Regions from separate parts of the Pseudocitrobacter cyperus genome, predicted to be linked through region 2. Evidence: predicted binding sites of a transcription regulator. Region 2 holds the regulator's gene; each other region holds the start of a gene.
What was found. Region 2 encodes LexA, which represses DNA repair genes until DNA is damaged. Its sites were predicted from a motif close to TNCTGTATGTACATACAGNA; they were not measured.
Positions count from the first base shown of each region.

Region 1: metR (HTH-type transcriptional regulator MetR) is a predicted target of LexA. The motif match lies at 3,116-3,135, and genes of this name have one in related genera.
Region 3: dinG (ATP-dependent DNA helicase DinG) is a predicted target of LexA. The motif match lies at 1,519-1,538, and genes of this name have one in related genera.

Region 1 covers NZ_JAYMYY010000010.1:27,967-32,686, reverse strand. The annotation lists gene pldB (lysophospholipase L2) at 1-416, shown strand, start outside; gene yigL (sugar/pyridoxal phosphate phosphatase YigL) at 458-1,258, shown strand; gene bioP (biotin transporter) at 1,344-2,243, shown strand; gene metR (HTH-type transcriptional regulator MetR) at 2,131-3,084, opposite strand; gene metE (5-methyltetrahydropteroyltriglutamate--homocysteine S-methyltransferase) at 3,202-4,720, shown strand, end outside.
Region 2 covers NZ_JAYMYY010000008.1:92,493-97,212, forward strand. The annotation lists gene zur (zinc uptake transcriptional repressor Zur) at 1-442, shown strand, start outside; gene VSR74_RS20260 (CsbD family protein) at 522-731, opposite strand; gene dinF (MATE family efflux transporter DinF) at 840-2,195, opposite strand; gene lexA (transcriptional repressor LexA) at 2,264-2,872, opposite strand; gene VSR74_RS20275 (diacylglycerol kinase) at 2,982-3,350, opposite strand; gene plsB (glycerol-3-phosphate 1-O-acyltransferase PlsB) at 3,481-4,720, shown strand, end outside.
Region 3 covers NZ_JAYMYY010000001.1:1,262,482-1,267,201, forward strand. The annotation lists gene dinG (ATP-dependent DNA helicase DinG) at 1-1,504, opposite strand, end outside; gene rhlE (ATP-dependent RNA helicase RhlE) at 1,629-3,020, opposite strand; gene cecR (transcriptional regulator CecR) at 3,280-3,957, shown strand; gene hlyD (secretion protein HlyD) at 3,954-4,720, shown strand, end outside.

The DNA of each region.
Region 1 (4,720 bases), on a different contig from region 2:
GGTATGCTATTGGCACCGGGCGCTGGCGTGCGCTGCCGTTTAGCCTCAATGTCCTGACGCACAGCCGCCAGCGTTATCGGCGTAATCTGCGTTTTTATGCCGATGAGCCGCGTCTGCGCGTGGGCGGGCCCACCTATCACTGGGTTCGCGAGGGCATTATTGCGGGCGAGCAGATTATCGCTGGCGCGCCAGACGATACGCTGCCGACGCTCATCATTCAGGCAGAAGAAGAACGTGTGGTGGATAACCGCATGCACCACCGTTATTGTGAACTTCGCTCCGAGGCGGGGCATCCCTGTGAAGGGGGTAAACCGCTGGTCATCCAGGGCGCGTACCATGAGATCCTTTTCGAAAAGGACGCCATGCGCTCGGTCGCACTCAAAGCTATCGTCGATTTTTTCTATCGACACACTTAAACCGGCATTTATGCCGCCAGGCTTAAAGGTAGAACTTTCTTATGTACCAGGTTGTTGCATCTGATTTAGATGGCACGCTCCTCTCTCCCGATCATCGCCTTACGCCCTATGCGAAAGAGACGCTGAAATTGCTGACCGAAAAAGGGCTTCATTTCGTGTTTGCGACTGGTCGCCACCACATCGATGTGGGGCAGATCCGCGATAATCTCGGGATTGAGGCCTACATGATCACCTCCAATGGTGCACGTGTACACGACACCGATGGTAATTTGCTGTTTGCGCATAACCTCGATCGCGATATCGCGGCCGACCTTTTTGGGGTGATGCACACCAGCCCCGATATCATCACCAATGTTTATCGCAATGATGAATGGTTTATGAACCGCCATCGCCCGGAAGAGATGCGTTTCTTCAAAGAAGCGGTGTTTAACTACCAGCTCTTCGAACCGGGTCTGCTGGAGCCGGAAGGTGTGAGCAAGGTCTTTTTCACCAGCGATAATCACGAAGTCTTATTGCCGCTGGAGCAGGCGATTAATGCGCGCTGGGGCGACCGTGTGAACGTCAGCTTCTCAACGCTCACCTGCCTGGAAGTGATGGCGGGCGGTGTCTCCAAAGGCCATGCGCTGGAAGCGGTGGCGAAAAAACTGGGTTATAGCCTGAAAGACTGCATCGCCTTTGGCGATGGCATGAACGATGCCGAGATGCTGTCAATGGCGGGAAAAGGCTGCATTATGGCCGGAGCGCATCAGCGTCTGAAGGATCTGCACCCGGAGCTGGAAGTGATTGGTTCTAACGCGGATGATGCTGTGCCGCACTACCTGCGTAAACTGTATCTTGCTTAAAAAATGACGATTGAGTATTTATTGCTCAGTCGTCAACCCATCTCTTCGCTACAATGCGTGTTCATCTTCCTGAGAGACATTCATTGTGGCGCTACTCATTATCACCACTATTCTGTGGGCTTTCTCTTTTAGCTTTTACGGCGAATATCTGGCCGGACACGTCGACAGCTATTTTGCCGTGCTGATGCGCGTTGGCCTGGCGGCGCTGGTATTTCTGCCGTTTCTGCGTACTCGTGGTAATAGCGTTAAAACGGTCGGTTTATACATGCTGGTGGGGGCGATGCAGCTTGGCATTATGTATATGCTCAGTTTCCGCGCCTATCTCTATCTGACCGTTTCCGAACTGTTGCTCTTTACCGTGCTGACGCCGCTCTATATCACCCTGATTTATGACCTGATGAGCAGGCGTCGCTTGCGTTGGGGTTACGCGTTTAGTGCGCTGCTGGCGGTAATTGGCGCCGGGATCATTCGCTATGATCAAGTCACCAATCACTTCTGGATCGGCCTGCTGCTGGTGCAGCTCTCCAATATCACGTTCGCGATTGGCATGGTGGGCTACAAACGCCTGATGGAAATCCGCCCGATGCCGCAGCACAACGCTTTTGCCTGGTTTTATCTTGGCGCGTTTCTGGTGGCTATTGTTGCGTGGTCGCTGCTGGGCAACGCGCAGAAGATGCCGGAGACCACGCTGCAATGGGGGATTCTGGTGTTTCTTGGTGTGGTGGCATCAGGGATTGGTTACTTCATGTGGAACTACGGCGCCACCCAGGTAGACGCCGGAACGCTCGGCATTATGAATAATATGCACGTACCGGCCGGGCTGCTGGTTAACCTGGCTATCTGGCATAAACAGCCGCACTGGCCGACCTTTATCACAGGCGCGCTGGTGATCCTGGCTTCGCTGTGGGTACATCGAAAGTGGGTCGCTCCGCGTTCTTCACAAAAGGCAGATGATCGCAGGCGTGATTCCGCGCTGAACGAATAAACGCTTCCGTTACCGGCTGATGCTGCTCGCCATCGCGCACGGCGGCGTACAGTCGGCTCCATAATCCCTCGCCCAGCGTTTTTGTCACCACCAGACCCTGGCGCTCGAAACTCTCCACCACCCAGTGCGGCAGCGCGGCAATGCCCATTCGGGCGGCAACCATCTGAATCAACAATAATGTGTTATCGACGCTTTTCAGCGACGGGCTGACGCCTGCCGGTTGCAGGAAATGGCGCCAGATATCCAGACGGGTGCGCTGTACCGGGTAGATCAGCAGCGTTTCGTTGGCCATATCTTCCGGCGTGATACGCGTTTTCGTGGCCAGCGGATGGTCAGGCGCCAGCACCAGGCGGACTTCGTAATCAAACATTGGCGAATAGTGCAGCCCGCTGCGAGGCAGAATATCGGAGGTCATGACCAGATCCAGCTCACCCTGCTGTAATGCCGGCTGTGGGTCAAACGTAACGCCGGATTTAAAATCCATCTCAACCTGCGGCCAGTTTTTATGGAAGCTTTCCAGTGCAGGCGTCAGCCACTGAATACAGCTATGGCACTCAATGGCGATACGCAGACGTGCCTGTTGCGGCTCGTTACAGGCCTGAAGTGCCTGGCTGATTTGCGGCAGCACCTGGTTTGCCAACTGGAGCAGAATTTCACCCTGCGGCGTAAAGCGCAGCGGCTGGCTCTTACGTACAAATAGCCGAAAGCCAAGGCGCTGTTCCAGATCGCTGAACTGGTGGGAAAGGGCGGACTGGGTCTGATGCAGCGTAGCCGCCGCAGCGGCGAGCGACCCGCAATTCCGCAACGCTTGCAGCGTTTTCAGATGTTTTACTTCGATCATGAAAGTCCTTCACTTCGGCATGAACAATTTGCGCTTGAGGAATATACAGTACCTGTCGATTATGGATGTGTAAACATCTGGACGGCTAAATACTAAAAATTCCACAAGGGGCATACCATGACAATTCTTAATCACACCCTCGGTTTCCCTCGCGTTGGCCTGCGTCGCGAGCTGAAAAAAGCACAAGAGAGCTACTGGGCGGGTAATGCCTCCCGTGAAGAACTGCTGGCAGTGGGGCGCGAACTGCGCGCCCGTCACTGGGAGCAGCAGAAACAGGCGGGTATCGACCTGCTGCCGGTGGGGGATTTCGCCTGGTACGACCATGTTTTGACCACCAGCCTGCTGCTGGGTAATGTTCCGGCTCGTCATCAGAATAACGATGGCTCGGTAGACATCGACACGCTGTTCCGTATTGGCCGTGGCCGCGCACCAACCGGTGAACCTGCGGCGGCGGCGGAAATGACAAAATGGTTTAACACCAACTACCACTATATGGTGCCGGAGTTCGTTAAGGGTCAGCAGTTCAAACTGACCTGGACGCAGTTGCTGGATGAAGTGGACGAAGCGCTGGCGCTCGGCCACAAAGTGAAACCTGTGCTGCTTGGGCCGGTTACTTACCTGTGGCTGGGTAAAGTGAAGGGCGAGCAGTTTGATCGCCTGAGCCTGCTGAGCGACATCCTGCCGGTATACCAGCAGGTACTGGCCGGGCTGGCGGAACGCGGGATTGAATGGGTGCAAATCGATGAACCCGCCCTGGTGCTGGAACTCCCGCAGGCATGGCTGGATGCTTTCAAACCTGCCTACGATGCGCTTCAGAGCCCGGTAAAGCTGCTGCTGACCACCTATTTTGAAGGCGTTACGCCGAATCTGGAAACCATCACCGCGTTGCCGGTGCAGGGTCTGCACGTTGATCTGGTTCACGGTAAAGATGATGTAGAAGCGTTGCACAACCGTTTGCCGTCCAACTGGCTGCTCTCGGCGGGTCTGGTAAACGGCCGTAACGTCTGGCGTGCCGATCTCACCGAAAAATATGCGCAAATTAAGGGGATCGTCGGTAAACGTGATCTGTGGGTTGCGTCGTCCTGCTCGCTATTGCACAGTCCAATCGATCTCAGCGTTGAAACGCGGCTGGACGCGGAAGTGAAGAGCTGGTTTGCCTTCGCCCTGCAAAAATGCGGTGAACTGGCGTTGCTGCGCGATGCGCTGAACAGTGGCGACACCGCGAAACTGATTGAGTGGAGTGCGCCGATTCAGGCACGCCGCCACTCAACACGCGTACATAATTCGGCGGTGGAAAAACGTCTGGCAGCGATTACCGCTCACGATAGCCAGCGCACAAACGCTTACGAAGTGCGCGCCGAAGCGCAGCGTGCCCGCTTTAAGCTGCCTGCCTGGCCGACCACGACCATTGGTTCTTTCCCGCAAACTACGGAAATCCGCGGCCTGCGTCTGGACTTCAAAAAGGGCAATCTTGATGCCAACAACTACCGCACCGGTATCGCCGGGCACATCAAGCAGGCGATTGTGGAGCAGGAACGTTTAGGACTGGATGTTTTGGTGCACGGCGAAGCCGAACGTAACGATATGGTGGAATATTTTGGCGAGCATCTTGATGGCTTTGTTTTCACGCAGAACG
Region 2 (4,720 bases):
TCCACAACGTCTGGAAGTGCTGCGTCTGCTGAGCCTGCAGCAGGGGGCAATCAGCGCCTACGATTTGCTCGATTTGCTACGCGTCAAAGAGCCGCAAGCCAAGCCGCCTACCGTTTATCGGGCGCTGGAGTTTTTACTCGAGCAGGGGTTTGTACATAAGGTCGAGTCCACCAACAGCTACGTGCTCTGTCATCTCTTTGACCAGCCAACGCATACCTCAGCGATGTTTATCTGCGATCGCTGCGGTGTGGTGAAAGAAGAGTGTGCGGAGGGCGTGGAAGATATCATGCACATGGTTGCCGCCCGAATGGGCTTTGCGCTGCGTCATAATGTGATTGAGGCGCATGGCCTGTGTGCAGAATGCGTGGAAGTAGAGGCCTGCCGTTCACACGAACATTGCCACCACGACCACACCATTCAGATTAAGAAAAAGGCACGTTAATTCGAGGGTTGGCACATCCTTGTACCTGCGGGCAGGTTACGCTCATTGAGGGGAGTTGAGCGTGGTGCCGTCAGCGTGACTACCAATGATAGTCGTTACGGGTTTCCCAGTCTTTGACCTCTTTTTCGGCCTGATCTTTCGCGTATCCATACCGCTCCTGGATTTTCCCGACAAGCTGATCGCGTTTACCTTCGACGACGGTCATATCATCGTCGGTCAGTTTGCCCCATTGTTCTTTCGCTTTACCTTTGAACTGTTTCCAGTTACCGCTGAGTTCGTCTTTATTCATCATCGGCTCCTTATCGTTCGATCATGGTTGCGTTATCGCATCGTCCTTCGACGTTCATTTCTGCTGAACGTGATAATAAGTGTAGATGAGGATATCGCCGATGATTCACTATTCAGAATCTTTAACCATCGGGTGAGATGAGGGGGCGGCAAACCACGTCCCATTCTGCCAATGGCGACGCCAGATAACTGCCAGAGACAGCCCACGCAGAGCAAGGAAGACCGCCAGCGCCAGCCACAGGCCATGATTGCCCAACATCGGTACTGTCAGGAGCGTCAGGGCAAAACCCGCGGCAGCAACCGCCATACTGTTACGCATCTCCGCGCCGCGCGTCGCACCAATAAACATGCCATCCAGCAGATAACACCAGACACCAATCACCGGAAGCACCGCCTGCCAGAATACGTAGCGATCGGCAAGCTGCTGCAGGGAGGGTAATGACGTCAACATTGCGACGATGTGCCCGCCAGCCAGCGCGTAAACCAGCGCAAAAGCCAGTGCGACGATCCCCGCCTGGCGGCAGGCCGCGCGCCAGACGCTGAGTAACTGACTGTCATCACGCGCACCGTAAGCCTGCCCGGAGTGCGCCTCAACGGCATAAGCGAAGCCATCCAGCGCATAGGCGGTGAAGGTGAGCATCGTCATCAACACCGCGTTAACCGCGACGACATCGCTACCCAGCCGCGCACCAAACACAGTCAACGCGCCAAAGCAAAGCTGAAGTAATAACGAGCGCAGCATGATGTCGCGATTGAGCGCCAGCAGGCTACGGATGTTGCCGCGCCAGGCCATTTTCAGCATTGCAACCGAAATGCCCCGCAGAACCAGCACCTTGCGCGCCATCAGCAGGCCGATTGCCATGGTGGCATATTCGGCGATGACCGTTGCCAGCGCGGCACCCTGCACATTCATGTGCAGGCCCATCACCAGCCAGAGGTCGAGGACGATATTCAGAATATTACCGACAATCAGCAGGATAACCGGAGCCCGGGCGTACTGAACACCCAGCAACCGGCCCAACAGCACCAGGTTCGCCAGCGATGCCGGCGCACTCAGCCAGCGGATTTCAAGAAAACGCCGCGCCTGCTCCAGCACCGCATCGCTGCCACCGACAATAGCAAGCGCCAGATTAATCAGCGGCTCTTTGAACAGTACGATAAGTAGCCCCGCCCCCAGCGCCAGCAGCAGCGGCTGCACCAGCGCGCGAGCCAGACGAACAGGGTCTTTCGCGCCAAAAGCCTGCGCGGTCAAACCGGTCGTGCTCATACGTAAAAAAAGCAGCAGCATAAACAGGAAGCTGGTTGCCGTTGCGCCAATCGCCACGCCGCCGAGGTACACCGCACTATCGAGATGGCCAATCACCGCGGTATCCACCAGGCCCAGCAGGGGAACCGTGATATTGGAGAAAATCATGGGAAGGGCGAGACGCCATAATGCCTTGTCGGCAGCCGTGAAGAGCGACATGGTTAGGAACCTGAACAGAAAAGAGAACGAACAACGGCGCATGATGCGCCGTTGTTATCGGGAGAGGATTACAGCCATTCGCCGTTGCGGATCACGCCAACGGCCAGCCCTTCAATGGAGAAGTTCTGACGGCGAAGATCGACGACAATCGGGGAAAACTCGCTGTTTTCCGGCAACAGTTCAACGACGTTGCCCTGTTTTTTCAGGCGTTTCACGGTCACTTCTTCGTCGATGCGAGCCACGACGACCTGGCCATTTCGAACATCCTGCGTTTTATGCACCGCGAGCAGGTCGCCATCCATAATGCCGATGTCTTTCATCGACATACCGCTAACCCGCAGCAGGAAGTCGGCATTCGGTTTGAACAGCGACGGGTCAACCTGGTAGTGACCTTCAATATGCTGCTGCGCCAGCAGCGGCTCACCGGCGGCGACCCGGCCAATCAGCGGCAGGCCGGTTTCTTCTTCCACCAGCAAGCGAATGCCGCGCGATGCGCCCGAAACAATTTCAATGACGCCTTTGCGCGCCAGCGCTTTCAGATGCTCTTCCGCCGCATTCGGGGACCGGAACCCCAGGCGCTGAGCAATTTCCGCACGTGTTGGCGGCATGCCCGTTTGGCCGATATGATCTCGAATGAGATCAAACACCTCTTGCTGCCTGGTCGTTAACGCTTTCATTCCGCCCCCTGGGTGTATATACAGTTATGCTGTGAGTATATACAGTTGATGGCTATTTTGGAACCGCAAAACACACAAAATACAGGAGTTTTCGCAGATTATGCGAGACTCAGCGGAAAAGCGGCCACAGCAACATAGCCCAGGTCATCAGCGCAACGAAAATCGCCAGCAGCACCGCCGCCGACCCCATATCTTTCGCCCGTCCGGAGAGTTCGTGATACTCAGAACCAATACGGTCAACCACCGCTTCCAGCGCACTATTGAGAATTTCCACTATCATCACCAAAAGAACAGAGCCAATCAGTAATACGCGCGTAATGGCGTCTACATCCAGCCAGCAGGCGATGATAATGGCCACAACCGAGGCGACCCCTTCCTGGCGAAACGCGGCTTCATTGACCCACGCCGCACGAAAACCTTTCCAGGAATAACCAGCCGCTTTGATAATTCGGGTGAGTCCAGTGGTATTATTGGCCATCAAATAGAACCTTTTAGCGTTATACGCATCAATGACAGTAGTTGTTATCGGCGGTAGAACAGAAATCCTGCTGACTTTCTGATATTCTTGCCGCGCATTTGCATGATTAACCAGAGGCTTTACATCGTTTATGTCCGGCTGGCCACGAATTTACTACAAATTACTGAATTTACCATTAAGTGTACTGGTAAAAAGCAAGTCTATTCCGGCAGAACCTGCCCAGGAATTGGGGCTCGATACGTCGCGCCCTATCATGTACGTCCTGCCTTATAACTCAAAGGCCGACCTACTGACCTTGCGCGCCCAGTGCCTGGCGCACGATCTCCCCGACCCGCTAGAACCGCTGGAGATCGACGGCACCCTGCTGCCCCGCTACGTGTTTATTCACGGCGGCCCGCGGGTGTTCACCTATTACACGCCGAAAGAAGAGTCTATCAAGCTGTTCCACGACTATCTCGATCTGCATCGCAGCAATCCGAATCTGGATGTGCAGATGGTGCCGGTATCGGTGATGTTTGGTCGTCGTCCGGGGCGTGAAAAAGGCGAAGTGAATCCGCCGCTGCGCATGCTGAACGGCATTCAGAAATTCTTTGCCGTTTCCTGGCTCGGCCGCGACAGCTTCGTGCGCTTCTCGCCGTCCGTCTCGCTGCGCCGTATGGCCGATGAGCATGGCACCGATAAAATAATCGCGCAGAAACTGGCGCGCGTGGCGCGCATGCACTTTGCCCGCCAGCGCCTGGCTGCTGTAGGGCCGCGCCTGCCTGCGCGTCAGGATCTCTTTAACAAGCTACTCGCCTCCCGGGCGATTGCGAAAGCGGTTGAAGATGAAGCGCGTAGCAAAAAAATCTCCCATGAAAAAGCGCAGCAGAACGCCATTGCACTCATGGAAGAGATTGCAGCCAACTTCTCTTATGAAATGATTCGCCTGACTGACCGTATTCTGGGCTTCACCTGGAACCGTTTGTATCAGGGGATCAACGTCAACAACGCCGAACGCGTTCGCCAACTGGCGCACGATGGTCACGAGATTGTGTATGTGCCGTGCCACCGTAGCCATATGGACTACCTGCTGCTCTCCTATGTGCTGTATCACCAGGGCCTGGTGCCGCCGCATATTGCTGCCGGTATCAACCTGAACTTCTGGCCAGCCGGCCCGATTTTCCGCCGCCTGGGCGCATTCTTTATTCGCCGCACCTTTAAGGGCAACAAACTCTATTCCACCGTGTTCCGTGAGTATCTCGGCGAGCTGTTCAGCCGTGGCTACTCTGTTGAATACTTTGTGGAAGGCGGGCGTTCCCGTACTGGCCGTCTGCTGGACCCGAAAACCGGCACCCTGTCGATGACCATTCAGGCAATGCTTCGCGGCGGGA
Region 3 (4,720 bases), on a different contig from region 2:
TAATCAGTTTGCCCTGCTCAACGTGGTTAAACGGCGAGTCGAGCGCCACAAAGCGATCGCCAGCCTTCTCTTTCAGGCCGCTCATCTCCTGTAATCGCGAAAAACTGTTCAGCGAACGCAGGGTTGCAGATGTGACCACAATATGTGGCACGCTACGCCACAACAGGCGTTCGAGCTGATCGCTTACGCGAATGCCTACACAGTTAAACCACAAATGCATCTGCCCGTCGCGCACATCGCGGGTCGCCCATTTTGACACCGGCGCCCCTGATGCCTGAGCCAGCGAAGCCAGACGCCACAGTTTACTTTGTGCCTCAAACATCCCCAGCGCCCGGTTCATTTGCAGAATAACCCGGTGCAATCGCACGATATCGTGCGAACCGGTTTTTTCGCTGAGATCGTTTAAAAACAGTTCTGCCAGCCCGCGCAGCATCTCGGTGAGTTTTGCCAGTCGCTGAACAATCTCCATGATCTCTTCCGGCAATTCGCCCATAGTGAAGCGATGCTCCGTCTCCTGCGCCGCCGGCAGATAGAGATTCAGAATGTTATTGAGCGAAGCAATCAGTTCGTACAACTCTTCGCAGTGGGCATTCAGACGTTCCGGGATAGCCAACGGCGGCGTGGTTTTCGGGCGAAACTGCTCCATGCAGGTCGCCACCAGCTTGACGAAAAGATCGAGCTGTAAGCGATACCAGGGCGCGGTGATTTCTGCGCTCATCTCCAGCGCATCGCGCGCCACATCTGGCAGATGATGGCCTTCATCGAGCACCAGCAGCAGGTTTTTCGGCTCCGGTAGCACCGCTTCGCTTTCCATGGCAGCCATCACCAACGCATGGTTAGCGACCACCACTTCCGCTTCCTGGATCTCGCGCCGCGCGACGAAGAACGGGCACTCGCGATAGTAGAGGCAGTTGCGGTTCAGACAGCTTGCTTTATCAGTGCTCAGACGTCGCCACAGATCATCGTTAATCGCGATATCCGTGTGATCGCGCAGGCCGTCCCACTTATAGCTATCGAGGTCGGCCTTCAGTTTAGCGCAACGCTTCTGCTCTTCCTGGTTGTTCGGCGTGAGGTCGTCATCCAGAAACGCCAGCAGATCCTGCTGGTTTGGCTCGGTGCTCGCCAGCCCATTCAGATTACGCGGACAGACGTAGCGACCACGCCCGAACGCAGCAGTGAATTTAAGATCGGGGATGATTTTACGCAGCAGCGGGAGATCTTTACTGTAGATTTGATCCTGCAGGGCGACGTTAGCGGTACTGACCACCAGCGTTTTTTGCTCTTCCCGGGCAATCGCAATGCCGGGAATCAGGTAAGAGAGGGTTTTCCCGACGCCGGTCGGCGCTTCGATAGCCAGATGCCGCCCCTCTTCCCCGGCGAGCGTTTTTGCCACGTCAGCAATCATCTGTCGCTGCGGCGCGCGGGGAATAAAGTCCGGTATCTGTTCCTGAAGCGCCTTATACCAGGCGGCGATTTGCGCTTTCAGCGCAGCGGTCAATGCCATGAGAAAACCTGAAATACTGTATAAACAGCCACTATTGTGGCATTTTCTTTAGTGCGCAGCAAAAAATAAAGCCCGGCTTGCGGCCAGGCTTCAGAAATTTTTGCATCATGCCAGATGGCGAGGGTTACTGCACCGCTGACGGTTTACGCGGGCGACGGCGACGTTGCTGTTCGCCTGCCGGTTTGGCATCGCCAATGCGGCGGGATTGCTTCGGTTTAGCGTCAGACTTCGGCGCACTGCCTTCGCTGCGGCGTGGCTGCTGTTGTCCGCGGCCCTGGCTTTGGCCCTGACCCTGCGGGCGACCACCTTGCCCACGACCGCCGCCGTTGCCGCCACGCTGCTGACGACCGTTCTGGATCGGTTCCGCTTTGATAGACGGATCTGGCTCGTAGCCCGGCAGCGCAATGCGCGGGATCTCTTTCTTCAGCAGCTTTTCGATATCGCGCAGCAGTTTGTGTTCATCAACACACACCAGCGACAGCGCTTCACCCGTTGCCGCCGCACGGCCGGTACGGCCAATACGGTGGACATAATCTTCCGGCACGTTCGGCAACTCGTAGTTCACCACGTGCGGCAACTCTTCGATGTCCAGACCACGCGCGGCGATATCGGTCGCCACCAGCACGCGGATATCGCCGGATTTAAAATCAGCCAGCGCACGGGTACGCGCGCCCTGAGATTTGTTGCCATGGATCGCCGCACTGCGGATGCCATCTTTATTCAACTGTTCTGCCAGGTGGTTTGCGCCGTGTTTGGTACGGGTAAAGACCAGCACCTGACGCCAGTCGCCCTGGCCAATCATCTGTGACAGCAGTTCCCGTTTACGTTTCTTATCAACGAAATGCACATGCTGCGTCACCTGCTCGGAGGCGGTATTGCGACGCGCAACTTCAATTTCCAGCGGGTTGTGCAGCAGTTTTTCAGCCAGCGCTTTAATATCGTCGGAGAAGGTCGCGGAGAACAGCAGGTTCTGACGTTTCGCAGGCAATTTCGCCAGCACGCGGCGAATATCGTGAATAAAGCCCATATCGAGCATACGGTCAGCTTCATCCAGCACCAGGATTTCAATACCATCAAGTTTGACAGCATTTTGGTGTTCCAGATCCAGCAGGCGCCCCGGCGTTGCCACCAGCACGTCCACGCCGCCGCGCAGCTTCATCATCTGCGGGTTGATGCTCACACCACCAAACACCACCAGCGAACGAATGTTCAGATACTGGCTATATTCACGCACGTTTTCGCCAATCTGCGCCGCGAGTTCACGGGTCGGTGTAAGGATCAGCGCGCGCACCGGGCGACGGCCTTTGGCATGTGGCTGAGTGGTGATGAGGTGCTGCAACAGCGGCAGCGTAAAGCCCGCTGTTTTACCCGTACCGGTCTGGGCGCTGGCCATCAGGTCGCGGCCCTGTAACACCGCAGGAATAGCTTGCTGCTGAATGGGGGTGGGTTCGCGATAGCCAAGCTCAGCAATGGCACGCAAAAGTTCAGGGCTAAGCCCCAGAGAATCGAAAGACATAGTTACTCCACACCCACCCCGACCGCATGCGGTGTAGTTTTCGAGGGGATTAAAAACCAGATAATGACAAAAACCACAATGTCATGAAGGGCCGGAGTGTAGCAGCTTTTGTGACCTGGCGCATAAAATATCTCGCCAGCCAGGTGCCCCTCACGGCGGTGAAAATGCTGTCATTCCGCGCTTTTTCGTGCATCTGACTGGACAAGCTCAATAATCGGTCATAATCTTAATCAATCGATTGATTAATTTTTATAACGCGATGAATACGACTCCTGTTACCACCAAAGGCGAACAGGCTAAAAGCCAGCTAATCGCCGCCGCACTGGCCCAGTTCGGGGAATATGGCCTGCACGCGACCACCCGCGATATCGCCGCGCAGGCCGGGCAAAACATTGCCGCTATCACCTACTATTTTGGCTCGAAGGACGATCTCTATCTCGCCTGCGCCCAGTGGATTGCCGACTTTATTGGCGAGAACTTCCGCCCGCACGTACAGGCCGCGGAGGAACTCTTCGCCCGCCCGGAACCCGATAAAGCCGCCATTCACGAACTGATTTTGCGCGCCTGCAAAAATATGATCCTGCTGCTGACCCAGGACGACACGGTGAACCTCAGTAAGTTTATTTCACGCGAACAGTTTTCACCAACCGCCGCCTATCAGCACATTCACGACAAGGTGATTGCGCCGATGCACACCCACCTCACACACCTGATCGCCGCCTATACCGGGCGTGACCCGCACGATACGCAGACGATTTTGCACACCCATGCTTTACTTGGCGAAATTCTCGCCTTCCGTCTGGGGCGCGAGACCATTTTGCTGCGCGCCGGTTGGGCACGATTTGACGACGAGAAAGCGGAACAGATTTTCCAGGTGGTGAGTTGCCACATCGATTTCATTTTGCAGGGACTAACGCAAAGGAGCCTTAACCAATGAAGAAACCGGTCGTTATTGCACTGCTACTGGTGCTGATTGTTGCCGCCATTGGCGGAACCTGGTGGTATCAGAGCCGTCAGGACAACGGGCTGACGCTTTACGGTAACGTGGACATTCGCACCGTCAATATGAGCTTCCGCGTTGGCGGCCGTTTGCAGTCGCTGACGGTGGATGAAGGCGATGCCATCAAAGCCGGTCAGACGCTGGGGCAACTCGATAAAGCGCCTTACGAGAATGCGCTGATGCAGGCAAAAGCCAATGTTTCCACCGCTCAGGCGCAATACGATCTGATGATGGCGGGCTACCGGGCGGAAGAAATAGCCCAGGCCGCCGCAGCGGTGAAACAAGCGCAGGCCGCATATGATTACGCACAGAACTTTTACGCACGCCAGCAGGGGTTATGGAAAAGCCGCACGATTTCCGCCAATGACCTGGAAAATGCACGTTCATCCCGCGATCAGGCAATGGCAACACTGAAATCAGCGCAGGATAAACTGAGTCAGTACCGCGCCGGTAATCGTCCGCAGGAGATTGCCCAGGCAAAAGCCAACCTTGAACAAGCCCAGGCGCAGCTCGCGCAGTCTACGCTCGACCTGCACGACACCACGTTAGTCGCCCCATCTGACGGCACATTACTTACCCGTGCCGTGGAGCCAGGCAGCATGCTGAGCGCGGGCAGTACCGCCCTCACCCTGTCGCTCACCCGCCCGGTATGGGTACGCGCCTATGTGGACGAGAAGAACCTCAATCAGGCTCAGCCAGG